DNA from 2 places in the Streptomyces sp. NPDC091387 genome. Region 2 is predicted to be linked to the other one. Evidence: riboswitches for the same ligand, from Rfam matches in the RefSeq annotation. Region 2 holds a riboswitch; the other holds the start of a gene.
What was found. A riboswitch is a leader RNA that binds a small molecule or an ion and turns the genes downstream of it on or off. The one in region 2 is predicted to bind glycine.
Positions count from the first base shown of each region.

Region 1: linked by a shared signal. The riboswitch ahead of gcvT (glycine cleavage system aminomethyltransferase GcvT) and the one ahead of gcvP (aminomethyl-transferring glycine dehydrogenase) in region 2 are both predicted to bind glycine.

Region 1 covers NZ_JBIVTZ010000021.1:24,952-39,882, reverse strand. The annotation lists gene ACIQM0_RS33240 (trimeric intracellular cation channel family protein) at 1-189, opposite strand, end outside; gene ACIQM0_RS33235 (ABC transporter ATP-binding protein) at 208-1,416, opposite strand; gene ACIQM0_RS33230 (ABC transporter ATP-binding protein) at 1,464-2,555, opposite strand; gene ACIQM0_RS33225 (ABC transporter permease) at 2,552-3,565, opposite strand; gene ACIQM0_RS33220 (ABC transporter substrate-binding protein) at 3,709-5,424, opposite strand; gene ACIQM0_RS33215 (ABC transporter permease) at 5,543-6,541, opposite strand; gene ACIQM0_RS33210 (enhanced serine sensitivity protein SseB C-terminal domain-containing protein) at 6,986-7,831, opposite strand; gene ACIQM0_RS33205 (enhanced serine sensitivity protein SseB) at 7,999-8,769, opposite strand; gene ACIQM0_RS33200 (AAA family ATPase) at 8,847-9,536, opposite strand; glycine riboswitch at 9,693-9,786, shown strand; gene gcvT (glycine cleavage system aminomethyltransferase GcvT) at 9,928-11,043, shown strand; gene gcvH (glycine cleavage system protein GcvH) at 11,145-11,522, shown strand; gene glyA (serine hydroxymethyltransferase) at 11,542-12,798, shown strand; gene ACIQM0_RS33180 (L-serine ammonia-lyase) at 12,957-14,339, shown strand.
Region 2 covers NZ_JBIVTZ010000004.1:480,513-495,443, forward strand. The annotation lists gene ACIQM0_RS11505 (hypothetical protein) at 91-684, shown strand; gene ACIQM0_RS11510 (DUF5999 family protein) at 999-1,205, shown strand; gene gcvP (aminomethyl-transferring glycine dehydrogenase) at 1,303-4,188, opposite strand; glycine riboswitch at 4,383-4,479, opposite strand; gene ACIQM0_RS11520 (PRC-barrel domain-containing protein) at 4,593-4,961, shown strand; gene ACIQM0_RS11525 (DNA polymerase IV) at 4,886-6,361, opposite strand; gene ACIQM0_RS11530 (MerR family transcriptional regulator) at 6,455-7,072, opposite strand; gene ACIQM0_RS11535 (bifunctional nuclease family protein) at 7,240-7,713, opposite strand; gene ACIQM0_RS11540 (MerR family transcriptional regulator) at 7,767-8,510, opposite strand; gene ACIQM0_RS11545 (FHA domain-containing protein) at 8,529-9,308, opposite strand; gene ACIQM0_RS11550 (DUF881 domain-containing protein) at 9,499-10,290, opposite strand; gene ACIQM0_RS11555 (small basic family protein) at 10,296-10,628, opposite strand; gene ACIQM0_RS11560 (DUF881 domain-containing protein) at 10,625-11,548, opposite strand; gene ACIQM0_RS11565 (sugar phosphate nucleotidyltransferase) at 11,702-14,197, opposite strand; gene ACIQM0_RS11570 (CDP-alcohol phosphatidyltransferase family protein) at 14,311-14,919, opposite strand.

The DNA of each region.
Region 1 (14,931 bases), on a different contig from region 2:
CGGCACCGCCCCGATGATGACATCGCGGAACAGCCCCCCGCCCAGCGCGGTGACCTCGGCGAGAACCGCGATGCCGAAGACATCGAAGTTCTTGCGTACGGCGAGCAGAGCGCCGGAGATCGCGAAGACGAAGATCCCGACGATGTCGAGCGCATGCTGGACGGAGGGGGTGAACAGTTCGTTGAGCACCGGGCAATTGTGCCGGTACTACTGCTCGGGGCTGTCCTCCGCTGCCTCTGCGGGGGTGGCCGCGTCGCTCCTGGTGAGCGAGGCACCGCCCTCGGCGGGGGCCTCGGACGCCTCGGCCTCCGCGGGCTGCGACCCTGCCTTCGTGATCAGCTCGACCGCTTCCCGGGCCTCGGCCAGAACCGGCTGGCCGGGTGCCTGGTCCGGTGCGTTCTCCGGGTGGTGGCAGGCGACCTGGTGGCCGGTCTTCAGCGCGATCAGCGGCGGTTCCTGCGTCTTGCAGATCTCCGTCGCCTTCCAGCACCGGGTGTGGAACCGGCAGCCGCTGGGCGGCGAGATCGGCGAGGGCACATCGCCCGTGAGCAGGATGCGCTCGCTCTTCACCCCGCGCCGCCGGGGGTCGGGCACCGGCACCGCGGACATCAGGGCCTTGGTGTACGGGTGCATGGGCGCCGAGTACAGCGACTTGCGGTCCGCCAGCTCGACGATCTTGCCCAGGTACATGACCGCGATCCGGTCCGACACATGGCGGATGACCGAGAGGTCGTGCGCGATGATCACGTACGTGAGGCCGAGCTCGTCCTGGAGGTCGTCCAGCAGGTTGACCACCTGTGCCTGGATCGACACGTCCAGCGCGGAGACCGGCTCGTCGGCCACAACGAGCTTGGGGCGCAGGGCGAGCGCGCGGGCGATGCCGATGCGCTGGCGCTGGCCGCCGGAGAACTCGTGCGGGTAGCGGTTGTAGTGCTCGGGGCTGAGCCCGACCAGCTGCAGCAGCTCCTGGACGTGGCGCTTGAGACCGCCCTCGGGCTCGACGCCCTGGAGCCTGAACGGCGCGCTGACGATCGTGCCGATCGTGTGCCGCGGGTTCAGCGAGGAGTACGGGTCCTGGAAGATCATCTGGACGTCGCGCCGCATCGGCCGCATCTTGCCCATGGACAGGTGCGTGATGTCGCGGCCGTCGAACTCGACCTTGCCGGCGCTCGGTTCGATCAGCCGGGTGATCAGCCGGCCCATCGTCGACTTGCCGCAGCCGGACTCGCCGACGACACCCAGGGTCTCCCCCGGGTACACCTCGAAGTCGATGCCGTCGACGGCCTTGACCGCGGCGCTCTGCCGGCCGAACAGTCCCTTGCGGATCGGGAAGTGCTTGGCCAGGCCCTCGACCCTGAGCAGCGGCTCGCGCGAGGCGGTGGCCTGCTCCGGGATCGTCACGTCCTTCTCCAGCACCGGGGGATCCTTCTTCTCGCTCACGTCGCTCACATCACTCGCCTCGCTCACAGCTTCGGCGCAATCTCTTCGGTCCAGATCCGGGTCCGCTCCTCCGGCGACATGTGGCAGGCGGAGAAGTGCCCGTCGCCGACCTGCCGCAGCTCGGGACGCGTCGTGCGGGTGAGGTCGTCCTTGGGGATGTCCGCGTACGGGCAGCGCGGGTTGAAGGCGCAGCCGCTCGGGACGTTGATCAGCGACGGCGGCTGGCCCTTGACGGGGATCAGCCGCTCGGTCTGCTCACGGTCGATGCGCGGCATCGAGGTGAGCAGGCCCCAGGTGTACGGGTGCTGGGCCTCGTAGAAGACCTTCTCCGCCGGCCCGCGCTCGATGCACCGGCCGCCGTACATCACCAGGAGTTCGTCGGCCATCTCGGCGACGACCCCGAGGTCGTGCGTGATCATGATGACGGCGGAGCCGAACTCCTTCTGCAGGTCCCGGATCAGGTCCAGGATCTGCGCCTGGACGGTGACGTCCAGGGCGGTGGTCGGCTCGTCGGCGATGAGCAGTTCCGGGTTGTTGACCAGCGCCATCGCGATCATGGCGCGCTGGCGCATACCGCCGGAGAACTCGTGCGCGTAGGCGTCGACCCGCTTGTGCGGCTCGGGGATGCCGACGCGGTCGAGCATCTCGATGGCCCGGGTGCGGGCGGTCTTCTTGTTGACCTTGTTGTGGATCCGGTAGGCCTCCACGATCTGCGCGCCGACCTTGAAGTACGGGTGCATCGCGGAGAGCGGGTCCTGGAAGATCATGGCCATCTTGCGGCCGCGCAGCTCGCGCACCCGGGCGTCGGAGGCGCCGATCAGCTCCTCGCCGTCCAGCCAGACCTCGCCCGAGATGCGGGCGTTGGCGGCCGTGCGGTGCAGGCCCATCACGCCGAGCGAGGTGACGGACTTCCCGGAGCCGGACTCGCCCACGATGCCGAGGGTCTGTCCGGGCTTCACGTCGAAGCTGACGCCGTCGACGGACTTGACCAGGCCGTCGTCGGTCTTGAAGTGGATGCGCAGGTCCCGTACGGAGAGGAAGGCCTCGTCGCCGCCGGCCCGCGCGGCGGCGGGCTCGCCGGCCGCCGCGGTCTGTGCCTTGGAAACCTCGGTCACGAGTACCTCACCCTGGGGTCGATGGCGGCGTACACCAGGTCCACCAGCAGATTGCAGATGACGATGAAGAAGGCCGCGACGAGCGTCACGCCCATCACGATGGGCAGGTCGCTCTCCTGCACGCTCTTGATGGCGAACTGGCCGAGTCCGGGGAAGGAGAACACGGTCTCGGTGATGACCGCGCCGCCGACCAGCAGGCCGAAGTCCATGCCGAAGATGGTGACGATGGGGGTGAGCGCGGCCCGCAGACCGTGCTTGCCGATGACCTGGCTCTCCCGGAGGCCCTTGGCGCGGGCCGTTCGGATGTAGTCCTCGCCCATCGTCTCCAGCATCCCGGCTCTGGTGATGCGGGCGTAGAGCGCGGAGTAGAGGAAGGCCAGCGAACACCACGGGATCAGCAGGTTCCACGCCCAGTCCAGCGGATTGTCCGTGAACGGGACGTAGTTGACGCCGCCCTCCCAGATCGGCCACTGCACGGTGAACACACCGAGCGCGAGCATGCCGGTGAAGAAGATCGGCAGGGAGACACCGGCGAGCGCGATGGCCATGAAGAAGCGGTCGAGGATCGAACCCCGCTTGAGCGCGGAGACGACACCGATCGCCACACCGCTGATCAGCCAGATCACCGCGGCGCCGATCGCCAGGGAGAACGTGACCGGGATGCGTGCGGTCAGCTCGGGCCACACCTCGACGTGTCGCTTGAACGAGTAGCCGAAGCAGGGCACACCACAGTGCGTGGCCTCGGGGCCGAACTGGAAGTCGGCGCCGACGAAGAGCTGCTTGATGAAGTGCCAGTACTGGATGTAAAGCGGCTGGTCGAGGCCGAGATTCTGTTTGACCGCGAGGATGGACTGCGGATTGGCATCCTTGCCCACGTACTGGGCTGCCAGTTGGTCCATCGTCTGCCCGGCGATCCGGGGGACGAGGAAGAAGATCGCGAAGGTGACTGCGCTGACGATCAACAGCAGCAGCACCGCGCCGAAGACGCGTCGGATGATGTACGCAGCCACAGCTATCCGGCGCCGGTATCTGTCTGCCGGGGGGAACCCGTCCGGTCGGACACCGTGCCTTCACCTGCCTTTCAGGACAATTCTCGGGCCCGGGTGCCCGCTCCCCGGGCCGCGCGTGCGCGGCCCGGGGAGCGGGGCCGTTCCTACTTGGCGGAACCCATCAGCAGGTAGTCGTAAATGCCGAGGTAGGCCTGGGTGACCGTGACGTTCGTCGCGGACTTCGGCCGGAGCAGCAGGTTCTTGCGGTAGATCAGCGGCACGGCGGTCGCGCCTTCGGCCACGGCCTTGTCGACGTCGCCCCACGCCTTCTCACGGGCGGCGGTGTCGGTGTTGGCGATGCCCTCGTTGAGCAGCTTGTTGATCTTCGGGTCGTTCAGTTCCTGAACGTTGTTGCCACCGGACGGCTTGATGGACGCGCCGTTGATGATCTGGTCCAGGAAGCCGAAGCCGGTCGGCCAGTCGGCACCCCAGGCGCTCATGATCATGCCGAGCTTGTTGGCGTGCACGTAGCTCGGGTTGCCCGCGAAGTTCGAGAAGTACTTACCGGTGGGGAAGCTCTTGATCTCGGCGTTGACGCCGATCTTCTTGAGCGAGGCCTGCACCGCGGTGACCATGGACATCTCGGCGGGGCGGTCGGAGCGGGCCGAGATCTTGGTGTCGAAGCCGTTCGGCTTGCCGCACTGCTTCAGCTCGTCCTTGGCCTTGGCCTCGTCGCCCTTGTGGCCGGCGGTCTCGTACAGGTCGAACTTCGAGTAGCCGTTGACGGTCGGCGGCAGCAGCGTCGTCGCGACATCACCCTTGGGGTCGCCACCCTGGGCGGCCTGGACCGACGCCTTGTCGATGCCCCACTGCACGGCCTTGCGGCAGTGGATGTTGTCGAACGGCTTCACGTTGACGTTGAGACCGATGTACGAGGTGGCACCCGCGTACGGGTTGTCGGTCTGCTTCTTCAGGTCGGCCTTGGTCAGCACCTTCGGCTGGGTCGCCGGGGCGACGCCCGTACCGGCGGCGTCAGCGGTGATGTTGTCCGCGAGCAGGTTGTTGTCGACCGTCTCCTGCTTGACCTTGAACCGGATCGTCACCTTGTCCGGCAGGGCCGGGCGCAGCGGGTCGGTCTTCGGGTCCCAGTTCGGGTTGCGGACGAGGGTCGCGCTGCGGCCCTCCTCGTAGGACTCGAACTTGTACGGGCCCGAGGAGATGATGTGCTTCACGTAGTCGGCGCCCTTGTCCTTCGCGGCCGGCACGGGGGCCGTCTGCGTGAAGGTCGCCAGGTAGTCGAAGTCCGCGAAGGCGTCCTTCAGCTTGAAGATGATCGTGCTGTCGTCCGGCGTCTCGATCGAGGCGATGCCGTCCGGGTTCTTGTCCTTGTACGGGCCCTTGTACTTGTCGCCGCCGATGAGGTGGGACTTGAAGTACGTCGGGCCGTTGGACATGGCCTCCGGCGCGAAGTTGGAGCGCTCGACGGCGTACTTGACGTCCTTCGAGGTGATCAGGGACCCGTCTTCGTACTTGAGCCCCTTCTTGAGCTTGTACGTCCAGGTCTTCGCGTCCGCGCTCGCCTTGCCGAGGCCCTCGGCGAGGTCCGGGACGACCTCCAGGCCGTCCTTGCCGGCGGCCGGCTTGAACGACGTGAGCGAACGGCCGTACAGGCGGGAGAAGTTCTGCACCCAGCCGTAGTACGTGTTGCCGGGGTCGAGGGAGTCGGGCTCGTCGGACAGTTCGAGCTTGAGCGTCCCGCCCTTCTTCTCCGACTTGTTGACGATCGAGGTCAGCGCGGCGTCAGTGGTGCCGGAGCCGCCCTTGTCGCCGCCGCCGCCGTTGTCGTCCTTGGAGCCGTTGCACGCGGAGGCGCCCAGCATCAGGACCACAGCCGTGGCAACCACCGCTGTCGTTTTTCTGGTCTTCACCTGAGGAAATTCCCCTCAATCGATGGTTGCCATGGCATGTCGCACGTCGTTGTGACGCGCACCTTGGGCACTACTTGCTGCGGGGGTCGAGGGCATCGCGCAGCCCGTCTCCCAGCAGGTTGAACGCCAGGACCGTGACGAAGATGGCCACGCCCGGCACGATCATGTACATCGGGTCGTTCTGGTAGAAGTCGATCGCGTTGGTGAGCATCCCGCCCCAGGAGGCCTGTGGCGGGGCGATACCGACCCCGAGGTAGCTGAGACCGGCCTCGAAGAGGATGTTCGAGGGGATCAGCAGCGTGGAGTAGACCAGAACGGGTGCCACCAGGTTCGGCAGCAGCTCCCGGAAGAGGATGAAGGGTCCGCGGGCGCCCAGCGACCGGGCCGCTTCGACGAATTCACGGTTGCGCAGGCTCATCGTCTGGGCGCGGACGATACGTCCCATGTACGGCCAGCTGAAGAAGCCGATCACGAAGATCAGTACCGCGATCCGCAGCGGCAGGCCCGTCAGGCCGAACGCGCCGTCCTGGAGCGCCGCCGAGATGGAGATCGCGAACAGCAGCAGCGGGAAGGCCAGGAAGGTGTCCATCATGCGGCTGATGATCGTGTCGACCCAGCCGCCGTAGAAGCCCGAGACCACACCGAAGAAGACGCCGATCACCACGGAGAGCAGGGTGGCGCCGACGGCGACGACGAGGGAGACCCAGGAGCCCTCGATGATCCGGGTCATGATGTCGCGCCCGTACTGCGGTTCGACGCCGAGCGGATGGCTCCAGCTCATGCCGCCCCAGTCGCCCTTGGGGGCGAGCAGCGCGGGGTCGATGAGTTCCTGGTGGAAGGCGTTGGGGTCCAGACCGAAGACGGCCTGGATCGGCTTGGAGAGCACGGCGAGCAGGATCAGCAGGATGACAACGATGCCGCCGGCAACGGCCACCTTGTCGCGCTTGAAGCGCGTCCAGGCGATCTGCCCGAGCGAACGGCCCTCGATCTGGCTCTGTTTGACCCCCGTGAGTACTGCCTCCGGCTGAGCCTCGGCAGCCGATCCGGTGGTCTCGATCGGTGCGGTCACAGTGCCTTTGACCCCTCCCGCCGGCGGTGGCCGGCCCTTGCTCGCCGCGGTAACGGCCTGGCGCGCACCAGCCGCGCACGTCCGTGCGGCTGATGTCCTGAGTGCTGAAAGCGTCTGATGCGTCTGGTGTGTCTGAAGCGTCCACGGAATGTCCGCCGGGGCAACCTCGTACAAAGGGCCGACGATCCCCACTAGCCGGGAGTCTTCAACGCGGTTGCGATCACCCGCCAGACCTGACGGGGAATGTTTGCTCAAACGTGATGCGGTCAGTGAGCTTCCGTTATCCGGACAGCTTGATCGAGTGAGCGGACTACTCGGCCGCTAATCCACCAGAACGGACATGCCACCCAACAGGCCGTATTGAGTGGCTATTTGGGTGACCGCAGCGGTTGTCTTGTCCGCCGGAGGGACCTTTGTCCGCTCCGCTGAGCGGGCCCGACGGGCCTAGTAGGCGTGCGGGGCGGGGCCGGGCGCCTGCGGGTAGCCGTAACCCGGAGCGACGACGCCGCTCCGCCCGGCCGGGGCGTGCGACTCGCGGTCGTAGAACGGGCGGGAGTTGCCCCGCAGCCACATCGCGACCGGGTCGTACTCGTCGGACATGGCGACGGTGGAGACCGGCAGCCCCTCCGGGACCGTGCCGATCGACTGCTGCATCATCGCGCGCACCGCGTCGACCGACGGCTGGCTGGTGTCGTACAGATCGAGGCCGATGGCGAGGTACGGGACGCCGAGCGCCGGCTGCACCCAGGCACGGCGCAGCGAGCGGATCGCCGGGGTGTGGTGGGCGTTCTGCGTCAGCTGGGCGTAGAACTGCGGGGTCTCGACGGCGGGGTCGCTGATCCGCAGCGGACCGGCGGGCATCCGGTCGAGGCCGGTGGCGATCCGGCGCAGGTCGAGCCAGGGGATGCCCACACCGCCGCCGGGGGCGTGCGGGTTCAGCCAGATGCCCCAGCGGTCGGGGAACAGGGCGCGGGCGATGTCACGGCCGCCCACCACCTCATGGGCGCGGTTCCAGCCGCTGGCGGCGAGCTCCTGGGCGGAGGTGACGCAGGGGGCGTAGCCGAGGCCGTCGATCTCCATGTTGCCGTACTGGGCGTCGGGCGAACCGGCCCGGCCGTGCCAGAGCAGCATCCAGATCCGGTCGGCGGCCAGGGCCTGGAGCAGGGCCTCGTACGCGTCGTAGCGCCCGGGTGTCACCTGGCTCAGCATGTGCTCGACGCTTCCCCGAGCCCTCGGCTCCGCTCGACCGGGGGACACCCCATCGGCCGCCCCCGTGCCTGACGCACTCACCCTGGGTCCCGCCCCTCTTCGATCCACTGTGTCGGCCTGCCGCTCCCGGGGCACACGGGTACGGCGCGGTGCCGAGGCACCAGCCATCAAACCAGCTTAGGCGCCGGTCCTGACACCGACTTGACGTCATGGGCCGCAGCCGTCTCCGTGCGGTGCGAGGGGCGGCGCTACGCGCCGGCGCGCTGAAAGAACGGCCGGACCTTCTCCCGCATCCAGTCGGCGACCGGGTCCTGCGTCACGTCGAGCAGCACCAGGTTGACCGGCCACGGCAGCTCGACGCGGCCGAGCGCGCGGCCGAGCGCGTCCATGGGGGCGTTGCGCCCGGCACCGTCCCAGGTCGAGAACTCGACGCCGACGAAGAGGACGGGGTCGCCGCCCTCGATGCTGGCCAGGGCCCTGCGGGCGCTGAGCACGACCCCGCTCTCCTCGAACTCAGCGGCCGCGGCGGCGAGGAAGTCGACGGGCTCCTCCTTCCAGTCCGGCTCGTACAGCCGGACCCGGCCGCCGCCGGACGGTCCGTCGAGGAGGGTGCGTCCGGCCCGGCAGAGTGCGGCGACGGCGGGCGGCGGGAGCGGCATGCCGACCGCGCCGCCCGGGTTCACCGCCATGCCGAGCTGCGGGGGCAGTCCGCGGGCGAACTCGACGGCGGGCGCCACGGCGAAGGACATGGGGGCGCCGACGCAGCTGTGGAACTGCTGCTCGGAGCTGAACACGGGGACGTACGCGGCGCCGTCGATCTCCAGTGTCGGCAGGTCCAGATCGGCGGCGTCCGGTCCGCCGCCGTTGGGCAGCGGCACCCAGAGGTGGCTGCGGCCGAGCACCTCCACGAGCCGGCCGCCCGCTTCCGGGCTGCCGAGCGAGGCGCCCAGTACTTCTTCGAGCTCGTTGGCCGGCCATCCGCCCTGCGGGATGATGTGACCCTGTGCCGGAATGTCCACTGCTTCCCTCTCTCGCCCCGTGCCGTGCAGCAAGAGGTTAGCGCCGGGCGCCGGTTGCCCGGGCATCGGACGGCGCGCTACGGGTTCTCGCCCCCGGCGTCCGCGAAGGTGATCCGGGTCAGCAGCGCCGCCGCCTCGCGGTCCAGCAGCACCGCCGAGACGCAGCCGAGCGGCAGTGTGCCCGTCTCGGTGTCCCGCAGCAGCCGCCGCAGAGCCTTGCGGTGCCGTGCGAACGCGTATCCGGAGACGCCGCGCCCGCGCTCCAGTTGACCCGCCCGCGCCGTCTGCGGGGTGACGTCGAGCAGGACGAGGTGCAGGACGCTGCCGCGCCGCCGGACCTCACGCGCCAGCCAGCCGCGCACCCAGGCCTGGGTGCCGCAGTCGTGGACGACGACGGAGGCGCCGGAGCGCAGCACCTGCCACAGCCCCCAGTAGTGGGCGACGCGGACGAACGGGCGGTAGAGGGCGTACGGGACTAAGCCCGGCAGCAGACCGGCCCAGCGGTCCCTGGTGTCCTGGGAGTCGATGACGCGGGCGGACACGGCCCGCCTGATCAGGGTCGACTTGCCGCTGCCCGGCAGCCCGGAGACCACCACGACATCGCCCGCCACGAAGTGCAGGGCGCGCGGGCTGCGCCCGGACCGGCCCCGCAGATCCCGTACGACGGGTCCGTGCGGGCCCCGCGTCTCCCGGGCCGGCGCACCCGGCTGTGCGGGCAGTGCGCCCCGCGTGGCCCCCGCGGTCGCCGCGTACCGCTGCAACGTCATCGCCATCCCCCTGTCGGCCGACCCACACCTGCCAAGAAGTGTAAAGAAAAGGTAATGCGACACAAGCTTGCGACCCGCCGGATCCGGTGGGGTACCGGCGCCCCACTGCCGGGCGATGCGTGCGATGATGGCCCGGCCAACTGCATAAAGGCCGCTTGAATCCGCGCGGGAGAGTTCCGGCCTCCGGGCCGGGCGCCGAAGGAGCAAGATCCTCCCTTGAATCTCTCAGGCCCCGTACCGCGTGGATGAGGCAGATCTGAAAAGCGAGTCGCCCAGCGGCTCCACCCAAGGTGCAAGCCGAACCCCTCCGGGGCCTCTCGGCGAACCTCTCAGGTTCCGATGACAGATGGGGAGGGATCGTCCTCGTCGTCATGCCCTGGGAGCCATATCCATGAGCACCGCCCCCCGTCTCACCGCCCTCGATGCCCTGCACCGTTCGCTGGGCGCCACGATGACCGACTTCGCGGGCTGGGACATGCCCCTGCGGTACGCCAGTGAGCGCGACGAGCACATCGCCGTGCGCACGAAGGCCGGCCTCTTCGACCTCTCCCACATGGGCGAGATCACCGTCACCGGCCCGGCCGCCGTGGATCTGCTGAACTTCGCCCTGGTCGGCAACATCGGCACCGTGTCGGTGGGCCGGGCCCGCTACACGATGATCTGCGCCGAGGACGGCGGCATCCTGGACGACCTGATCGTGTACCGGCTCGCGGCGACCGAGTACATGGTGGTCGCCAACGCCGGCAACGCCCAGATCGTGCTGGACGCGCTGACCGCCCGCGGTGAGGGCTTCGACGCCGAGGTGCGCGACGACCGCGACGCGTACGCGCTGCTGGCCGTCCAGGGCCCCGAGTCCCCCGCCGTCCTGGCCGCCGTCACCGACGCCGACCTGGACGGCCTGAAGTACTACGCCGGTCTGCCCGGCACGGTCGCCGGGGTCCCCGCGCTGATCGCCCGTACCGGCTACACCGGCGAGGACGGCTTCGAGCTGTTCGTCGCCCCCGGGCACGCCGAGCAGCTGTGGCGGGCGCTGACCGAGGCCGGCGCCTCCCGCGGCCTGATCCCCTGCGGGCTCTCCTGCCGCGACACGCTGCGCCTGGAGGCGGGCATGCCGCTGTACGGGCACGAGCTGACGACCGGGCTGACCCCGTTCGACGCCGGGCTCGGCCGGGTCGTGAAGTTCGAGAAGGAGGGCGACTTCGTCGGCCGCAAGGCCCTGGAGGCCGCCGCCGAGCGCGCCGAGACCGCCCCGCCCCGCAAGCTCGTCGGCCTGGTCGCCGAGGGCCGCCGGGTGCCGCGCGCCGGGTTCCCCGTCGTCGCCGGCGGCCAGGTCATCGGCGAGGTCACCTCCGGCGCCCCGTCGCCCACCCTCGGCAAGCCGATCGCCATGGCGTACGTCGACGCCGCGCACGCCACGCCCGGCACCGAGGGCGTCGCGGTGGACATCCGGGGCAGCCACGAGCCGTACGAGGTCGTGGCGCTGCCGTTCTACAAGCGCCAGAAGTAGTCCGCAGGCGGAACAGGGCACCGCGTACGTGACGCGGTCCTGTCTCACACCGTAAGACCATCGTTCATCAGCACTCCCCCGCGTACAGGAGAATTCAGGTCATGAGCAACCCCCAGCAGCTGCGGTACAGCAAGGAGCACGAGTGGCTGTCGGCCGTCGAGGACGGTGTGGCCACGATCGGCATCACGGAGTACGCGGCCAACGCGCTCGGTGACGTCGTCTACGCCCAGCTCCCCGAGGTCGGCGACACGGTGACCGCGGGCGAGACCTGCGGTGAGCTGGAGTCGACCAAGTCGGTCAGCGACCTGTACTCGCCGGTGACCGGCGAGATCACGGCCGCGAACCAGGACGTGGTGGACGACCCTTCGCTGGTGAACTCCGCACCGTTCGAAGGCGGCTGGCTGTTCAAGGTACGCGTCGCACAGGAGCCGGGGGACCTGCTCTCCGCCGACGAGTACACCGCGTTCTCCGGTAACTGAGACCCCAAGGGACCACCTGATGTCGCTTCTCAACTCCTCCCTCCACGAGCTGGACCCGGACGTCGCCGCCGCTGTCGACGCCGAGCTCCACCGTCAGCAGTCCACCCTCGAAATGATCGCCTCGGAGAACTTCGCTCCGGTCGCGGTCATGGAGGCCCAGGGCTCCGTCCTGACCAACAAGTACGCCGAGGGCTACCCCGGCCGCCGCTACTACGGCGGCTGCGAGCACGTCGACGTGATCGAGCAGATCGCGATCGACCGCATCAAGGCGCTCTTCGGGGCCGAGGCCGCGAACGTGCAGCCGCACTCCGGCGCACAGGCCAACGCCGCCGCGATGTTCGCGCTGCTGAAGCCGGGCGACACGATCATGGGCCTGAACCTGGCCCACGGCGGTCACCTGACCCACGGCATGAAGATCAACTTCTCGGGCAAGCTGTACAACGTGGTCCCGTACCACGTGGACGAGACCGGCGTCGTGGACATGGCCGAGGTCGAGCGCCTCGCCAAGGAGTCCAAGCCGAAGCTGATCGTGGCCGGCTGGTCCGCGTACCCGCGTCAGCTGGACTTCGCCGCCTTCCGCCGGATCGCGGACGAGGTCGGCGCGTACCTGATGGTCGACATGGCGCACTTCGCCGGTCTGGTCGCCGCGGGTCTGCACCCCAGCCCGGTGCCGCACGCCCATGTCGTCACGACCACCACGCACAAGACCCTCGGCGGTCCGCGCGGTGGCGTCATCCTGTCGACGCAGGAGCTCGCCAAGAAGATCAACTCGGCGGTCTTCCCGGGTCAGCAGGGCGGCCCGCTGGAGCACGTGATCGCGGCCAAGGCGGTCTCGTTCAAGGTCGCGGCGACCGAGGAGTTCAAGGAGCGCCAGCAGCGCACCCTGGACGGCGCCCGCATCCTCGCCGAGCGTCTGGTGCAGCCGGACGTCACCGAGGTCGGCGTCTCCGTCCTGTCCGGCGGCACGGACGTGCACCTGGTCCTGGTGGACCTGCGCAACTCCGAGCTGGACGGCCAGCAGGCCGAGGACCGGCTCCACGAGCTGGGCATCACGGTCAACCGGAACGCCATCCCCAACGACCCGCGGCCGCCGATGGTCACCTCGGGTCTGCGGATCGGCACCCCGGCGCTGGCGACCCGCGGTTTCCGGACGGAGGACTTCGCGGAGGTCGCGGAGATCATCGCGTCCGCCCTCAAGCCGTCCTACGACGCGGACGACCTGAAGGCCCGCGTCGTCGCGCTCGCCGAGAAGTTCCCGCTGTACCCCGGTCTGTAGTCCGGACCTGCGCGTTTGCACGTCGGGGCGGGGCACCACGCACACTGAACAGTGAGCGTGGTGCCCCATCCCTTGTCCCCCGCTCTTCGGGCCGACCCGGCCCGTACCGCACCACCCGGCAGACAACGGCGTCTACCAGCGCTTTTGAGGAGTCACCCGTGGCCATCTCGGTCTTCGACCTGTTCTCGATCGGCATCGGCCCGTCCAGCTCCCATACGGTCGGCCCGATGCGCGCGGCCCGCATGTTCGCGCGCCGCCTCAAGAACGAGGGCCTGCTCGCCCACACCGTCTCGATACGCGCCGAGCTCTTCGGCTCGCTCGGTGCCACCGGCCACGGCCACGGCACCCCCAAGGCCGTCCTGCTCGGCCTGGAGGGCGAGTCCCCCCGTACCGTGGACGTCGAAACGGCCGACGACCGGGTCGCCGAGATCCGCTCCACCGGCCGGCTCAACCTCCTCGGCATGCACGAGATCGCCTTCGACGCCGACGAGCAGCTGATCCTGCACCGCCGCAAGGCCCTGCCGTACCACGCCAACGGCATGACGGTCTTCGCGTACGACCACGAGGGCGCCCCGCTCCTGGAGAAGACGTACTACTCGGTCGGCGGCGGCTTCGTCGTCGACGAGGACGCGGTGGGCGAGGACCGGATCGTCCTCGACGACACCGTGCTGAAGAACCCGTTCCGCACCGGCGACGAGCTGCTGCGGCTCGCCCAGGACACCGGCCTGTCGATCTCCTCCCTGATGCTGGAGAACGAGCGGGCCTGGCGCACCGAGGACGAGATCCGCTCGGGCCTGCTGGACATCTGGCGCTCCATGCAGGCGTGCGTGTCCCGCGGCATGTCCCGCGAGGGCATCCTGCCCGGCGGCCTCAAGGTCCGCCGCCGCGCCGCGAACACCGCCCGCCAGCTGCGCGCCGAGGGCGACCCGCAGACCCACGCGATGGAGTGGATCACCCTCTACGCGATGGCGGTCAACGAGGAGAACGCCGCGGGCGGCCGCGTCGTCACCGCCCCGACCAACGGTGCGGCCGGCATCATCCCGGCGGTGCTGCACTACTACGTGAACTTCGCGGCCGGCGGCGCCACCGAGGCGGAGAAGGACGACAGCATCGTCCGCTTCCTCCTGGCCGCCGGTGCCATCGGCATGCTGTTCAAGGAGAACGCCTCCATCTCCGGCGCGGAGGTCGGCTGCCAGGGCGAGGTGGGCTCCGCCTGCTCCATGGCCGCGGGCGCGCTCGCCGAGGTGCTGGGCGGCACCCCCGAGCAGGTCGAGAACGCCGCCGAGATCGGCATGGAGCACAATCTGGGCCTGACCTGTGACCCGGTCGGCGGCCTCGTCCAGATCCCGTGCATCGAGCGCAACGGCATGGCGGCGGTCAAGGCCGTCACGGCGGCGAAGATGGCGCTGCGCGGCGACGGCAGCCACAAGGTCTCCCTCGACAAGGTCATCAAGACGATGAAGGAGACCGGCGCCGACATGAGCGTCAAGTACAAGGAGACGGCGCGGGGCGGGCTCGCGGTGAACATCATCGAGTGCTAGGAAGATGGGCCCTGACCAGCGCGTTTGGTCTTTCAGCGCTGTCAGGGCCTTCCCTGCTTACGCGGCGGAAAGTCCCTGGAACCTCCCTGGGACAGACGTGAAAGTCCCTGAAAAGTCCCTGGGATGTCCCTGCTTTGCCGCGTTCTTGAGGAATGCGCGGTGCCTCCAGGACGACCATGCGCCCTAACCGTTGTCGAGTACGGAGTGCAACCGGTACACGCGTCGGGTAGCGAGACCTACGCATTACGAGACCGTGAGCGTTCGTGTTGCGTGGTGACGGCTGATGCTGCGGGATACTGTTGTACCTGATCAGAGCACCTGCGCTGTGCTGGACGCCGACACCTCGTGCTGCGCCGTCCAAAGGCGTCCGGCCACCCATCGGCCACCGCCGAACCTCACGAGTCGCATTCGGCGGGCGGAGAGCCTCATCTGTAGGGTCCCGACAACACTTCCGCCCGGATCAGCCTCTCACGGCTCGTGGTACACATCCACGTGGCCTTCGGCGCAGATCCCGCCCACCGTATCCATCCCCTCCGAGAGGCAGGCCAAGCGGTTGACAGAGCCCCGCCTCCGTTACGCAGACGTACTTCGC
Region 2 (14,931 bases):
GTCACCGGCCTCCTCTGGCCCCGCATGCCGACAGCGCCGTCTGCACCCACCCACGCTCCACCGTGTCTCCGAAGTGAGAGGCGACCCACTATGCCGCTGCATGTTCCTCCGGCTCCCGCACCCGCGCTGAGAAGCGTACTCGCGGCGCTCGGCTCACCCACCGCGGTCCGCGAGGCCCGCACCCCCGCCCTGCGGTCCGCCCAGGGGCCGCTGAGCCCCGATCACCCGCTCCCCGTCCATGTGCTGGACCGCATCGGAACGGGCGGGCTCGCAGCCACCACCCGGCTCGCCGCCTGGCGCTTCCAGATCCGCGGCGCGGAGCGGGCGGTCGCCGCGGCGGACACCATGCTCACCCCCGACGGCTGGACCTTCTCGCACTTCTTCGAGGGCCCCTACATCGCCTCGACCGAACTCGCCCTGCGCCAGGCGGAGGCCGCGAGCACGCACTACCAGCCGAGGCTGCTGTCCATTCCTGAGCTCTACATGCTGGCACTGTGGCTGCACGAGGACACCGAGGCCGACGCTTCCGGCGGATCCCCCGCCCCGGCCGATCTGCTGGTACCGCTGGCTCCCGCCCCACCGGGCATCGCGGCGCACCGTCCGCACCGGGTCGCCGATCTGCTTCCCGTGATCACCACCCGCATCACACCCGGCCCCGGCCCCCTGCTCGGCTCCCCCGCCTGAGCCCCGGCCGCCCCCACTTCGCTGTGCCCCGCCGCCGATTCCGGTGGCGGGGCACAGCACTGCGTGGGCGCATCCGCTCCCCATCCGGACTAGCTCCATCCGGCCACCCCGAACCACCCGAATTGACAGGGCAGTTGCGTTGAACCGTCCGGCTGGGTGATGCGTCATGAGAGGAGAAGAAGCGCTGCCGCGAAATACCTGCGGATTGACGCCCGTGGGGCAACACTGGGACCGACCGATCGATACGGGGGGCGGCCATGAACACCTCTTCAAGCCGCAGGACACTCAACTCAACGCAGCGAAAGAACCCAGCCATGTGTCAGCACCAGCCACCCTGCCCCACAGCCGACTCAGCCGACCGGGAAGCCGCCCGCCTGGTGGCGCACCATCCGGAACAGGGCTGGAGCCTGCTGTGCAACGGCGTCCTGCTCTTCGAGGACACCGGTGAGCTGCTCCCGGACGGGCAGATCATCGCGCCGCACCGGCCGCTGGGAACGGGCCGGGTGATGAAGGCCGCCTGACCGCGGCAGGTACGGACAGGGGCCGGCCCGGAGAGATCTCCGAACCGGCCCCGACGCAGTTCCGCCTCACCCGACGGCGGACGTGCCGTCGGTCTCGTCAGTTGTCGTACTCGTCCAGCGGCGGGCAGGAGCAGACGAGGTTGCGGTCACCGAACGCACCGTCGATCCGGCGCACCGGAGGCCAGTACTTGTCGGCGGCGGTGACCCCGGCCGGGAAGACCGCCACCTCACGGCTGTAGCCGTGCGCCCAGTCGCCGCCCAGCGTGGCCGCCGTGTGCGGGGCGTTGCCCAGCGGGTTGTCGTCCGCGCCCCACTCGCCGGAGGCCACCTTCTCGATCTCGCCGCGAATGGCGATCATCGTGTCGCAGAAGCGGTCCAGCTCCGCGAGGTCCTCGCTCTCGGTCGGTTCGATCATCAGCGTGCCCGCGACCGGGAACGACATGGTCGGCGAGTGGAATCCGTAGTCGATGAGCCGCTTGGCCACGTCGTCGATGCTGACGCCGGTCGCCTTGGAGATCGGCCGCAGATCCACGATGCACTCGTGCGCGACCAGTCCGGCGGGGCCGTTGTACAGGATCGGGTAGTGCGGTTCCAGCCGCTTGGCGACGTAGTTGGCCGCGAGGACGGCGACCTGCGTCGCGCGCTTCAGGCCCTCCCCGCCCATCAGGCGTACGTACGCCCAGGAGATCGGCAGGATGCCCGCCGAGCCCCACGGAGCGGCCGAGATCGGGCCCACCCCGGTCTCCGGACCGGCGGCGGGCTGCAGCGGGTGGTTGGGCAGGTACGGCGCCAGGTGGGCGCGCACACCGACCGGGCCGACGCCGGGGCCGCCGCCGCCGTGCGGGATGCAGAAGGTCTTGTGCAGGTTCAGGTGCGAGACGTCGCCGCCGAAATGGCCCGGCTTGGCGAGACCGACCAGCGCGTTGAGGTTGGCGCCGTCGACGTACACCTGGCCGCCCGCGTCGTGCACCTCGGCGCAGATGTCCGCGACGTGCTCCTCGAAGACACCGTGCGTCGACGGGTAGGTGATCATGAGCACGGCGAGCTCGTCGCGGTACTGCTCGATCTTGGCGCGGAGGTCCTGGATGTCGACCTCGCCGTCGTCGGCGGTCTTCACCACGACGACCCTCATACCGGCCATCACGGCACTGGCCGCGTTGGTGCCGTGTGCGGAGGACGGGATCAGACAGACGGTCCGCCCCTCGTCGCCGTTGGCACGGTGGTACGCCCGGACGGCCAGCAGCCCCGCGAACTCGCCCTGCGAGCCGGCGTTCGGCTGGATGGAGACCGCGTCGTACCCGGTGACCTCGGCGAGACGCTCCTCCAGCTCACGGATGAGCGTCAGGAAGCCCTGGGCCTGCTCGGCCGGCGCGAAGGGGTGCAGCGCGCCGAACTCGGGCCAGGTGATCGACTCCATCTCGGCGGTCGCGTTCAGCTTCATCGTGCAGGAGCCGAGCGGGATCATGCCGCGGTCCAGCGCGTAGTCGCGGTCGGCGAGCCTGCGCAGGTAGCGCAGCATCGCGGTCTCGGAACGGTGCTGGTGGAAGACCGGGTGGGTGAGCACGGAGTCGGTCCGCAGCAGCTGCTCGGGCAGCGCCTCCGCGGTCGTGGCGTCCAGTGCGTCGATGTCACCGGTGGCGCCGAAGGCCGCCCAGACGGACGCGATCTCCGTGCGGGTGGTGGTCTCGTCGCAGGCGAGCGAGACGAGGTCGGCGTCGACGAGCCGCAGGTTCACACCGCGCTCGCGGGCGTCGGCGACGACCTCGGCGGCCCTGCCGGGCACCCGGACGGTGAGCGTGTCGAAGTGCGAGCCGGTCACGACGTCGGCACCGGCGGCGCGCAGGCCCTCGGCGAGGATCGCGGCGTAGCGGTGGGTGCGCCGGGCGATCGTCCGCAGCCCCTCGGGGCCGTGGTAGACGGCGTACATACCGGCCATCACCGCGAGCAGCACCTGAGCGGTGCAGATGTTGCTGGTGGCCTTCTCGCGGCGGATGTGCTGCTCGCGGGTCTGGAGGGCCAGCCGGTAGGCCTTGTTGCCGTCCGCGTCCACGGAGACGCCGACGAGGCGGCCCGGGAGGCTGCGCGCGAACTTCTCGCGCACGGCCATGAAGCCGGCGTGCGGTCCGCCGAAGCCCATCGGCACACCGAAGCGCTGCGTGGTGCCCACCGCGATGTCCGCGCCCAGCTCGCCGGGCGAGGTGAGCAGGGTGAGCGCCAGCAGATCGGCGGCCACGGTGACGATCGCGCCGAGCCCGTGGGCCTGCTCGATGACGGGCCTGAGGTCGCGTACGGCTCCGGAGGCGCCCGGGTACTGCAGCAGCACGCCGAAGACGCCGCCCTCGGCGATCTCGGCCGGGATGCCGTCGGTGAGGTCGGCGACGACGACCTCGACACCGGTCGGCTCGGCACGGGTCCGGATCACGGCGACGGTCTGCGGGAGAGCGTCCTCGTCGACCAGGAAGACGCCCTTCTTCACCTTGCCGACGCGCCGCGCCAGCGCCATCGCCTCGGCGGCCGCGGTGCCCTCGTCGAGCAGCGAGGCGCCGGAGGTGGGCAGCCCGGTCAGGTCGGCGACCATCGTCTGGAAGTTCAGGAGGGCTTCGAGGCGGCCCTGGGAGATCTCCGGCTGGTACGGCGTGTAGGCCGTGTACCAGGCGGGGTTCTCCATCACGTTGCGCAGGATCACCGGCGGGGTGAACGTGCCGTAGTAGCCGAGGCCGATCATCGGGGCCAGCACCTGGTTGCGGTCGGCGAGCGTACGCAGTTCGGCCAGCACCTCGGCCTCGGTACGGGCCGTCGGCAGCTGGAGCGCCTCGGCGCTGCGGATGACATCGGGCACCGCGGCGGCGGTCAGCTCGTCGAGCGAGCCGTAACCGACCTGGGCGAGCATCTTGGCCTGCGCCGCGGCGTCGGGACCGATATGACGCTGCTCGAACGGAATTCCCTGTTCCAGCTGGGAGAGCGAAGTGCGACGGGGGGTCATGGTGGAGGCCTCCTGGTCTGTCACGACCTGCGAGGGGCACCACGGCGCGGGGTGCCCGAACGGCCTCCCCCTCTGTCATCTCAACCTGAGAGCTTCACCGGTGCCCACTGCGCGCACCGGCTTTCACCGTCGGTGAGGGAGAGATCCACCTCGGCACACGGCCGTGCGGAACCCGCCCTGCTTTCCAGAGTGACCTCGTCCGTGCGGTACGGGGGCCTGAGAGATTCCGGGGAGGATTTGCTCCTTCGGCGCCTCCGGACTCGTTCCGGAGGACTCTCCCGCACGGGGTAAGCAGCCGCTCTCAGCCTACCAGCGGGGTTCCCGGCGCAATTCTCGAGTGGCCAACCCCGTGGATCTGCACTTCTGTGGTTCCTGTGGAGTAGCCGCGACCAGTGGGAGGGACCGTGCAGACCGACATCGATCCGCGCAGCCTGATCGGCCGCAAGGCGTTCGACCGCGAGGGTACCAAGATCGGAACCGTGGACGAGGTGTACCTCGACGACGCGACCGGCGTGCCGGAGTGGGCGGCCGTACGTACCGGACTGTTCAGCCGGGACGCCTTCGTCCCACTGGAACCCAGCGAATTCGTCGAGGACACGCTGCGTGTCCCCTTCGACCGCGCACTGATCAAGGACGCACCCGACTTCGGGGTCGGCCGGCATCTCTCGCCGGAACAGGAACTCCAGCTCTACCGGCACTACGGTCTGGACGCCCTGCCCGAGGAGACCGGCCCGGACCGGGACTTCGGCAGGCTGGCCGGCCAGGACGAGTAGTCGGCCGGGTCCCGCACGAGCGGCAGCGGATCGGCAGGCTGGAGTTCCGGATCGTCGATGCGGAACGTACGCACCCGGCCGGGCGCCGATTCCGGCTCCTCGAAGCGCACTGTCACCCGGCCGACGCCGCTGCCCTGCACCCAGCCGTGACCGTGGACGTCGTGCCGTACGTCGTGTCCGGCCGGCCAGCGGCGGGCGGCGAGCTGCTCGGCGCTCTCCTGCTCCGGCTCATCGGGCTCCGGCCGGCCGTCGCCCGTACCGGCGTCCGCTGCGCCTCCCGCGCTGTCGGCGGGCCCGGCGGCAGCGAGCGCGGCGGCGGTGCGCTCGTCGGCCGCCTGCGCGAACAGGTCCTCCTGGGTGTAGTCGGCGAGCCCCGTGACGCCCACGCCCAGCAGCCGCACTCCCCCGGTGGTGTCCACGGACTCCAGGAGCCGCGCGGCGGCCTCCCTGACCACCGTGGGGTCGTCGGTGGGGCCACGCAGCGTCTCGGACCGGGTCAGGGTCGAGAAGTCGTACCGCCGCACCTTCAGCACCACGGTCCGGCCCGAGCGCTCCGCCGCCCGCAGCCGCTGGACGCACCGGTCGGCGAGCCGCTCCACCTCGCTCCTGACCCGGACCCGGTCGTGCAGGTCCGTGTCGAAGGTGTCCTCGACCGAGACCGATTTCGCGTCGCGCTCGGCGACCACCGGCCGGTCGTCATGGCCGGACGCCATCCGGTGCAGCGAGACACCGTGCGCCTTGCCCAGCAGCCGTACGAGCTCCGCCTCGCCCGCCTCTGCCAGGTCATTCACCGTGGTCATCCCGGCGCGCCGCAGATGGTCCGCGGTGGCCGGCCCGACCCCGGGCAGCGTGCGGACCGGCATGGGCGCGAGCAGATCCCGCTCGGTGCCCGGCGCTATCAGCAGGATCCCGTCGGGCTTCGCCTCCTCCGAGGCGATCTTGGCCAGCATCTTGGAGCCCGCGAGGCCGACGGAGCCGCTGAGTCCGGTGACCGCCTCGATCGCCTCCCGCAGCTGCTCACCGATCGCCAGCGCGGAAGCCGTGTCGTCCGCGGTGCCACCGGCCTCCAGGTCGACGAAGGCCTCGTCCAGGCTCAATGGCTCCACCAGCGGCGACAGCCGGCCCAGCAGCTCCATGACCTGGTCGCTCACGGTCCGGTACAGCGCGAAGCGCGGCACCAGATAGGCCGCGTTCGGCGCCAGCCGCCTGGCCTGCGCCATCGGCATGGCCGAGTGGACCCCGAAACGCCGGGCCTCGTACGAGGCGGTGGCGACGACCCCGCGGGGCCCCAGCCCGCCCACGACCACGGGCTTGCCACGCAGACTCGGCTTCGCCGCCTGCTCCGCAGAGGCGTAGAAGGCATCCATGTCCAGATGCAGGATGGTCGGCGCGGCTCTCACATCAGTCGATGCTGCCCTACGGCACTGACAATCGCCGGGCGGCAACCGCCCGCGGGCCCGGGAATTCCCGGGCCCGGCCGGGCTCGCGCCGGCTCAGCCGGCCCGGTTGCGCCGTCGGGCGAGCTCGTCGGCGGGATTGTTCCCGATCAGCGTCTCGCCGGTGTCCACCCGCTCCCCGTGCAGCTGTGACAGCGCGGCGTCGACGTCCCGCCAGACCACGCCCACCGCGATGCCGAAGACGCCCTGGCCCCCTTGGAGCAGCTCCACCACCTCGGCGGGCGAGGAGCACTCGTAGACGGTCGCGCCGTCGCTCATCAGCGTCATGCGTTCGAGGTCCTGGAAACCGCGGGCCCGTAGGTGCTGGACCGTGGTGCGGATGTTCTGGAGGGCCACCCCGGTGTCGAGGAAGCGCTTCACGATCTTCAGCAGGACGACGTCCCGGAAGCTGTAGAGCCGCTGTGTGCCCGATCCGTATGCGGGACGGACGCTCGGTTCGACGAGGCCCGTGCGAGCCCAGTAGTCGAGCTGGCGGTAGGTGATCCCCGCCGCCGCGCATGCCGTCGGCCCGCGATAGCCGATGTCCTTGGCCGATGCCACGCCGTCCCCCGCCACCGCAGCCGGCGCAGCCGGTTGCCTGATGGTCTGGTCGGCTGTACTCCCCTGCTGCGGATACGGCCCACCCACTGCCGCACCGTCGCCGCTGCTGCTCACGCCGACCTCCGTCCTTGACCTGCCCACTCGAAGGTAGGCAGTCACCCGGGGTGCGTCAACGATCGCCACACTCGGCACGCCGAGTGATAATCACCCTGAGGGTGGTTTCCCGTGACTCGCGACCGGGAAAGGCTTGTCGGATGCGCTGACGGCGCCCCCTAGGGACGTCACTGGCTGTTCGTGCCGAAGTCCTCCGGCGAGATCTGATCGAGGAACTCCCGGAACTTCTCCACCTCGTCCTCCTGCTCGTCGGGAATCGCGATTCCCGCGTCATCGAGCACCCCGTCACTGCCGTAGATCGGCGTTCCGGTGCGCAGGGCGAGCGCTATGGCGTCGGACGGCCGCGCACTCACCTCGACTCCGCTCGCGAAGACCAGCTCCGCGTAGAAGACCCCTTCTCGCAGGTCCGTGATCCGGACCTCGGTGAGCTCCTGGCCCACGGCCTCGAGCACATCCTTGAAGAGGTCATGGGTCAGCGGCCTGGCCGGAGCCATGCCCTGCTGAGCGAAGGCGATCGCGGTCGCCTCACCAGGACCGATCCAAATAGGGAGGTACCGGTCGCCTCCCACTTCACGCAGGAGCACGATCGGTTGGTTGGAGGGCATTTCCACCCGGACACCCACAACGTCGAGCTCGTTCACACAGCAACCCTAGGACGTGCTCGGCAGGTTTGGGTAGTCGGGGCCCACGAGGATCAGTGGAGCCTGATCTGGAGCGCGGTCTGTACGAGGGCCGAGTGCAGCCGTACAGAGAGCTCCGCGAGCTCCTTCGCAGTGGCCTCGGCATGGGCTCTGGTCTGCGGATTCCGGTGTCGGCGCAGTGGTGCGACGACCTGTTCGATGAGTCCGGCCTCCCGGTCGGCGGCCGCCCGCATGGCGCGCAGATGCCGCGGTTCCAGACCGAATCGGCCCAGATCCGCCACAAGCCTGGCGACGGTGACCGTCTCGGCGTCGTATCCGCCGTCGGCCGTCGGAACGACCAGACCGTAGGACTCCCACGCGTCGAGGTCGCTCTCGGTGACCTCTGCGGCGGCGAGGAGCTCGGCCCGGCCGATGCGGGCGGCCGTGGCCCGGCCCGTCCCGCCGGTCCAGCAGCCGTCGGTGAGGTCCCGCTCGCCGTCCGGGACCGGCAGGGCCACCCGCTCGCCCCGGGCGACGGCGTCCAGGTGCTCGCGGATGACCTTCAGCGGAAGATAGTGGTCCCGCTGCATCCGCAGCACCTGGGCGAGCCGCTCGACGTCGTCGGGCCGGAACTTGCGGTAGCCGGAGGGCGTCCGCTGCGGTTCGACCAGCCCTTCCGCCTCCAGGAAGCGGATCTTGGAGATGGTGACTTCGGGAAACTCGTCCCGCAGCTGCAGGAGCACCGTGCCGATGCTCATCGGACGGTCGGCGGCGGTGGCGGTGCCGTTTCCGGCACCGCCCGTCGGTGTTCTCAGCATGGACCTTCCCTGACGGGGTCAGATGGCCCGCTGGCTCGCGTAGAAGACCAGCCGGTACTTGCCGATCTGCACTTCGTCGCCGTTGGACAGCGCGACGGAGTCGATGCGCTCACGATTGACGTACGTGCCGTTGAGGCTGCCCACGTCCCCGACCGTGAAGCTGCCGTCGGGACTCCGGCGGAACTCCACGTGACGGCGCGAGACCGTCACGTCGTCGAGGAAGATATCGCTCTGCGGGTGGCGGCCGGCCGTGGTCAGCTCGCTGTCCAGCAGGAACCGGCTGCCCGAATTCGGACCACGCCGCACGACCAGGAGCGCCGAGCCGAGCGGCAGGGCGTCCACAGCGGCCTGCGCCTCGGGCGAGAGCGACGGCGCGGACGACTGACCGGTCGCCTCCGCCTCGTAGGCCTCAAGGCCCGAGATGGAGATGGTCGACGTCGTCTCCGAGGCCCGCTCGGGAATTCCGCCCCTCAGCGGCGCGCCGCAGTTGGAGCAGAAACGACTGGCTTCGGCATTGCGGTGCCCGCACCTCGTACAGACCGGCATGGACGAACCCTCCTGCCTCGGGGTGAACCCTCCACCCGTACTTGAGGTTGAAGGTTCTCCGAAACCTATGCGGCCGGGGCCGGCAGGGTCAACAGACGACGCGCCCGAATTGTCACCCCCCGAACCTGCCACCTCATCGCGGAAGAGCGGGCGCTCTGAGCCCTGCTCGTCGGCTTGACCATGGCGCGGCGCGCGATGGCGGGCAGCCTCATCGCGTGCACTCTTGCCGAACAACTTCCCAAACAACTTCACGGGCGATTCCCCTTGACCGAAACAGACCCGCCCGTGGGGCAGGACGAACCCTGAATGAACACACCTGCCGACCCGGACATCTTCACAACGTCCGTATCCACTCGACAGTTTCCACCACGCGCCACGATTACGATGCGGCGACCCCCCGCAACCTTCTGCCTGTGTCCCCCGACGCCCACGCGTCCCGGGTTCACTGGGCGGACGACCGAGCGTAGTCAGGCCGCTCCGCCGGTCGCAAGGCATCCACGACAATGTCGTCAGCCTGCGACACATGCACGGTGGCCTGCTCCTTCTCCAGCGTCTGCACCACGCCGCCCGGGATGTTCAGCGCCGGCTCCAGATCCTGCGGCTTGCCGATGACCTTGAACACGTACGGAGCCGAAATCTTCCGCCCGTCGACCTTGATGGCGCCACCGTCACCGGAGAAGTATGTATTGGCCACCACCCGCACACCGTTGACCTCGATCGCCTCGGCGCCGGCCGCCCGAAGCTCCTGAAGCGCGTCGAGGAGCTTGTCGGCCTCCACCGCGCCACCCGGGTCGTTGATCGTGAGGGTGATCCCGGGGCCGTGCGCGGCCACGGTGCCCGCGAGGATGCCGAGTTGGCGTTCCTTCTCGACCGTCTGCTTGCGCGCTTCCTCGGCCTGGTCGGAACTGTTCTCCAGCTCCGTGCGCTGGTCCTCAAGGCGCTGCTTCTCGTCCTCCAGGCGCTGTGAACGGTCGTCCACCTCGTCGAGGATGCGGACCAGGTCCTCCTGGCGCGCGCCGCGCAGGGCGCTGTTGTCGCTGTTGGACCGCACCTGGATGGCAAGCCCCAGTCCGAGGACGAACAGCAGTACCGCGACAATGAGTTGGGCGCGGGTGACCCGTGGCGGCCACAGCCCGGCGATCAGCCGCTGGCGTCCGGTGAGCTCCTTGGGAGCGTCCGCGGGCTGCTCACCGGAGTGTTCCCGGCCGCCGGTGAATTCTTCGTCGTTGCTCATCGGCCTCAGGCCCGGAAGACGTGCCGGCGGATGGCGGCGGCGTTGGAGAAGATCCGGATACCGAGGACGACCACCACACCGGTGGAGAGCTGGGCACCGACGCCCAGCTTGTCGCCCAGGAAGACGATCAGGGCGGCCACGACCACGTTCGAGAGGAACGAGACCACGAAGACCTTGTCGACGAAGATGCCGTCGAGCATGGCCCGCAGGCCGCCGAAGACGGCATCGAGGGCGGCCACGACGGCGATCGGGAGATAGGGCTCGACCACCGCCGGCACTTCGGGCCGGACCAACAGTCCGACCACGACTCCCACGACGAGGCCCAGTACGGCGATCACGATGTGCCCTTCCCTGTGTCTGCCGCACCACTGCCGGTGTCTGCGGCCTTATAAGGCTCTGCTGTCCGTACGATCAGGCTGGGGGCGGCCGGGAGATTCACCTTCTCCTGGACGGAGATGCTGGTCCTGATGTCGAAGGTGTCCTTCAGCGCTTGCAGATACTGTCCGTCGGCACTGCTGCGGAAGGCGGCGCTGAGCTTCTTCCCGTCCCCCACCGCCAGCACCGAGTACGGCGGCACCAGCGGTTTGTTGTCGACCAGTATGGCGTCGCCCGCGGCCCGGATCGCCGACAGGGCGGTCAGACGCTGCCCGTTGATGGCGATCGCTTCCGCGCCGGACTGCCAGAGCCCGTTGACGACCCGTTGCAGGTCCCGGTCCCTGACCCGTCCGGTGTCGGAGAAGCCGCTGGTCTCACGCGGTCCGCCGCCGCCCTGGTCGGTGTTCTTCGCGTCGTCGACGACCAGCTTCACGCCGGGCCCGTACACGGGCGTCGCGCCGGAGAGCAGAGCCACCAGTTCCGTCTGGTCCCCACCGTGCTTCTCCAGGGCCTTGCGCTGACGCCTGCCGACATCGTCGCGGACCTTCTCGACCTGTGCCTCGAGCGTGTCGGTCGCGGCGGTCTCGGAGTCGATCCGGTCGATCAGTTCCTCGCGTTCCTTGGCGAGGACCGGTGCCGCCACCCGCGCCTGCGCGGCGCCCAGAGTGACAACGAGCGCGGCCAGCACCAGGCACGCCGCGAAGCCCAGCTTCGCCTTGAGGGTGCGGGGCATACCGGCCCGGCCGTCGGCCTCGCGACGAGCCGATGCCTCGGCGTACCCGTCGTCCAGGCTGTGGTCCATCACATTGGTCAGCAGCGACATGGACGCGTCGGGGCGCGCGGGCGGCGAGGCCGTACTCCGATCGGGGGGCTGCTGCGACATGCCGCACATCGTCGCACGTCGCAGCGGCTACCGCCGAATGGCCCCACCGATGTGCCGGGAGCCGCCGGCCGCCGCGGTCCGGCCCACCACGGGAACCCCGGACCGTCCGGCCACCGCGGCGGCGATTCTCCGCCGCGGCGGTGGCCGGACGCCTCAGTTGCCCGCGCTGTCGACGATCGCCGCCCACTCGTCCAGGAGGGCCTGCGCCGAGGCGTCGTCCGGCCCTTCCGCCCACAGATGGGTGACCGCTTCCGCCCGGTCCGGCAGCACCATCACCCAGCGGCCGTCCGCCTCGACGACCCGCACACCGTCCGTCGTGTCGACATCGCGGTCTCCCGCGGCCTCGACGACACGGCGCATCACCAGCCCCTTCACGGCCCAAGGGGTCGCCAGATCACGGCGCAGGACATGGGCACGCGGAATGCGCGCATCGATCTGGCTGAGTGTGAGCTGCGTCCTCGCCACCAGCCCGATCAGCCGTACGAACGCGGCCGATCCGTCGAAGACGCTGCTGAATTCCGGAACGATGAAGCCGCCGCGCCCGTCTCCACCGAAAATGGTCCCTTCCTCGCGTCCGACCCGGGTCAGGTCGTCGGGCGATGTCGTCGTCCACTCGACCTGGGTGCCGTGGTACGCGGCCACCTGCTCGGCGACGCGGGTGGTGGTCACCGGCAGCGCCACCCGCCCACTGCGCCGCTCGGCGGCGACGAGGTCGAGCATGACCAGCAGAGCCCGGTCGTCCTCAATGATCCGCCCCCGCTCGTCGACCAGGGAGAGCCGTTCACCGACCGGGTCGAACCGGACGCCGAAGGCCGCCCTCGCCGAGGAGACGATCTCCCCGAGTCGCACCAGTCCGGACCGCCGGGTCTCGGCGGACTCGGTCGGACGCGATTCGTCCAGGCCGGGGTTGATGGTCAGCGCGTCCACACCGAGCCGTCCGAGCAGGCTGGGCAGAACAAGTCCCGCGCTGCCGTTGGAAGCGTCGACCACGACCTTCAGCCCGGCGTCGGCGATTCCGGCGGTGTCCACGTTCCGCAGCAGTGATCCCGTGTACGAGTCGAACACACTGGACGGGAAGTGCAGGTCCCCGATCTCCCCGGGGAAGGCACGGCGGTACTCCTGCCGGGCGTAGACGCGGTCCAGCTTCCGCTGCTGCGCCTGGGAGAGGTCGGCACCGCTGGCATCGAAGAACATGATGTCGACGGAGTCGGGGACACCCGGCGACGTCCGGATCATGATGCCGCCAGCGCTGCCGCGTGCGGTCTGCTGGCGCGCCACGGGCAGCGGTACGTTCTCGAGGTCGCGGACATCGATGGCGCTGGCCTGGAGGGCGGAGATCACCGCACGTTTCAGCGCTCGGGCACCACGGGAGTGGTCACGTGCGGTGGTGACCGTCGAGCCCTTCTTCAGCGTCGTGGCGTACGCACCGGCCAGCCTGACGGCCAGTTCCGGCGTGATCTCGACGTTCAGGATCCCGGAGACACCGCGCGCCCCGAAGAGGTGGGCCTGTCCGCGCGACTCCCAGATCACCGAGGTGTTGACGAAGGCGCCGGCCTCAATGGTCTTGAAGGGGTAGACGCGGACGTTGCCCTGAATGATCGATTCTTCGCCGACGAGGCATTCGTCGCCGATGACGGCGCCGTCCTCGATGCGTGCGGCACGCATGATGTCGGTGTTCTTGCCGATCACGCAGCCACGCAGATTGCTGTGATCGCCGATGTACACGTTGTCGTGCACCACGGCCTTGTGCAGGAACGCCCCGCTCTTCACGACGACGTTCGACCCGATGACCGTGTGTTCACGGATCTCGACGCCGGCCTCGACCTTGGCGTAGTCGCCGACGTACAGGGGCCCCCGGAGTACCGCGTCGGGGTGTACCTCGGCGCCTTCGGCCACCCATACACCGGGCGAGATCTCGAAGCCGTCGATCTCCACGTCGACCTTGCGCTCGAGGACGTCGGCCTGGGCCTTGACGTAGCTCTCGTGCGTGCCCACGTCCTCCCAGTAGCCCTCGGCGACATAGCCGTAGATGGGCTTGCCTTCCTTCATGAGCTGCGGGAAGACGTCTCCGGACCAGTCCACCGAGACATCGGCCTCGACGTAGTTGAAGACCTCGGGCTCCATCACGTAGATGCCCGTGTTGACGGTGTCCGAGAAGACCTGCCCCCAGGTGGGCTTCTCCAGGAACCGCTCGACCTGGCCCGCTTCGTCCACGATCGTGATCCCGAATTCCAGGGGATTCGGGACCCGGGTGAGGCAGACCGTGACCAGGCCGCCCTTTTCCTTGTGGAAGGCGATGAGGTCGGTGAGGTCGAAGTCGGTGAGCGCGTCACCGGAAATGACGAGGAAGGTGTCGTCCTTCAATGCCTCTTCGGCGTTCTTCACACTGCCCGCGGTGCCGAGCGGTTTCTCCTCGTTGGCATAAGTGAGCTCCATCCCGAGCTCTTCGCCGTCTCCGAAGTAGTTCTTCACCAGAGACGCGAGGAACTGGACGGTCACAACCGTCTCATTGAGCCCGTGCCTCTTCAGCAGCCGAAGCACATGTTCCATGATCGGCCGATTGGCTACGGGCAGGAGCGGCTTGGGCATGCTTGAGGTCATGGGGCGAAGGCGAGTGCCTTCACCACCTGCCATCACGACGGCCTTCATGTCGGAAACGTCCTCCTCGAAGAGACGACGGTCTAGCCGACTTCGCCCGTCGGGGCAGCATCTGTGTCATCAGCCGCGGGCCGGCCACGCTGCGCGGCACCGCATCAACGGGCTCAATCGGCTACTGCATCCGCCTTGACAAGCCGGCGGACCTGAACCACATAGAGGATCCCTGCCCACCAGTAGAGCGTTGTACCCCATACTGCGAACGCCCAGCCGAAAACAGTGGCCAGTGATGCCAGCCAACCACCTCCGTCGCTGAGCAGCAACAAGGGAAACGCGTACATCAGATTGAACGTGGCCGCCTTGCCCAGGAAGTTCACCTGGGGCGGTGGATAGCCGTGACGGCGCAGGATTCCCACCATCACGAGAAGCATCAGCTCACGAGCGAGAAGAGCTGCGGTGAGCCAGAGCGGGAGGATCTCCCGCCAGGTCAGTCCGACAAGGGTCGAAAGAATGTAGAGGCGGTCGGCGGCCGGGTCGAGCAGCCGTCCGAGGCTGCTGATCTGGTTCCAACGACGCGCGAGCTTTCCATCGAGGTAGTCGCTGACGCCGCTGAACATCAGCACCAGCAACGCCCAGCCGTCGCTCTTGGGCCCGCCGAACTCAGGGCGGAGAATCAGCCACAGGAAGACAGGCACGCCGACAAGGCGGGCCATGCTGAGGATGTTGGGGATGGTGAGTACCCGGTTCGTCTGAACGCGAGTCTCCTGGACCTCCACCCGGGGGCCTCC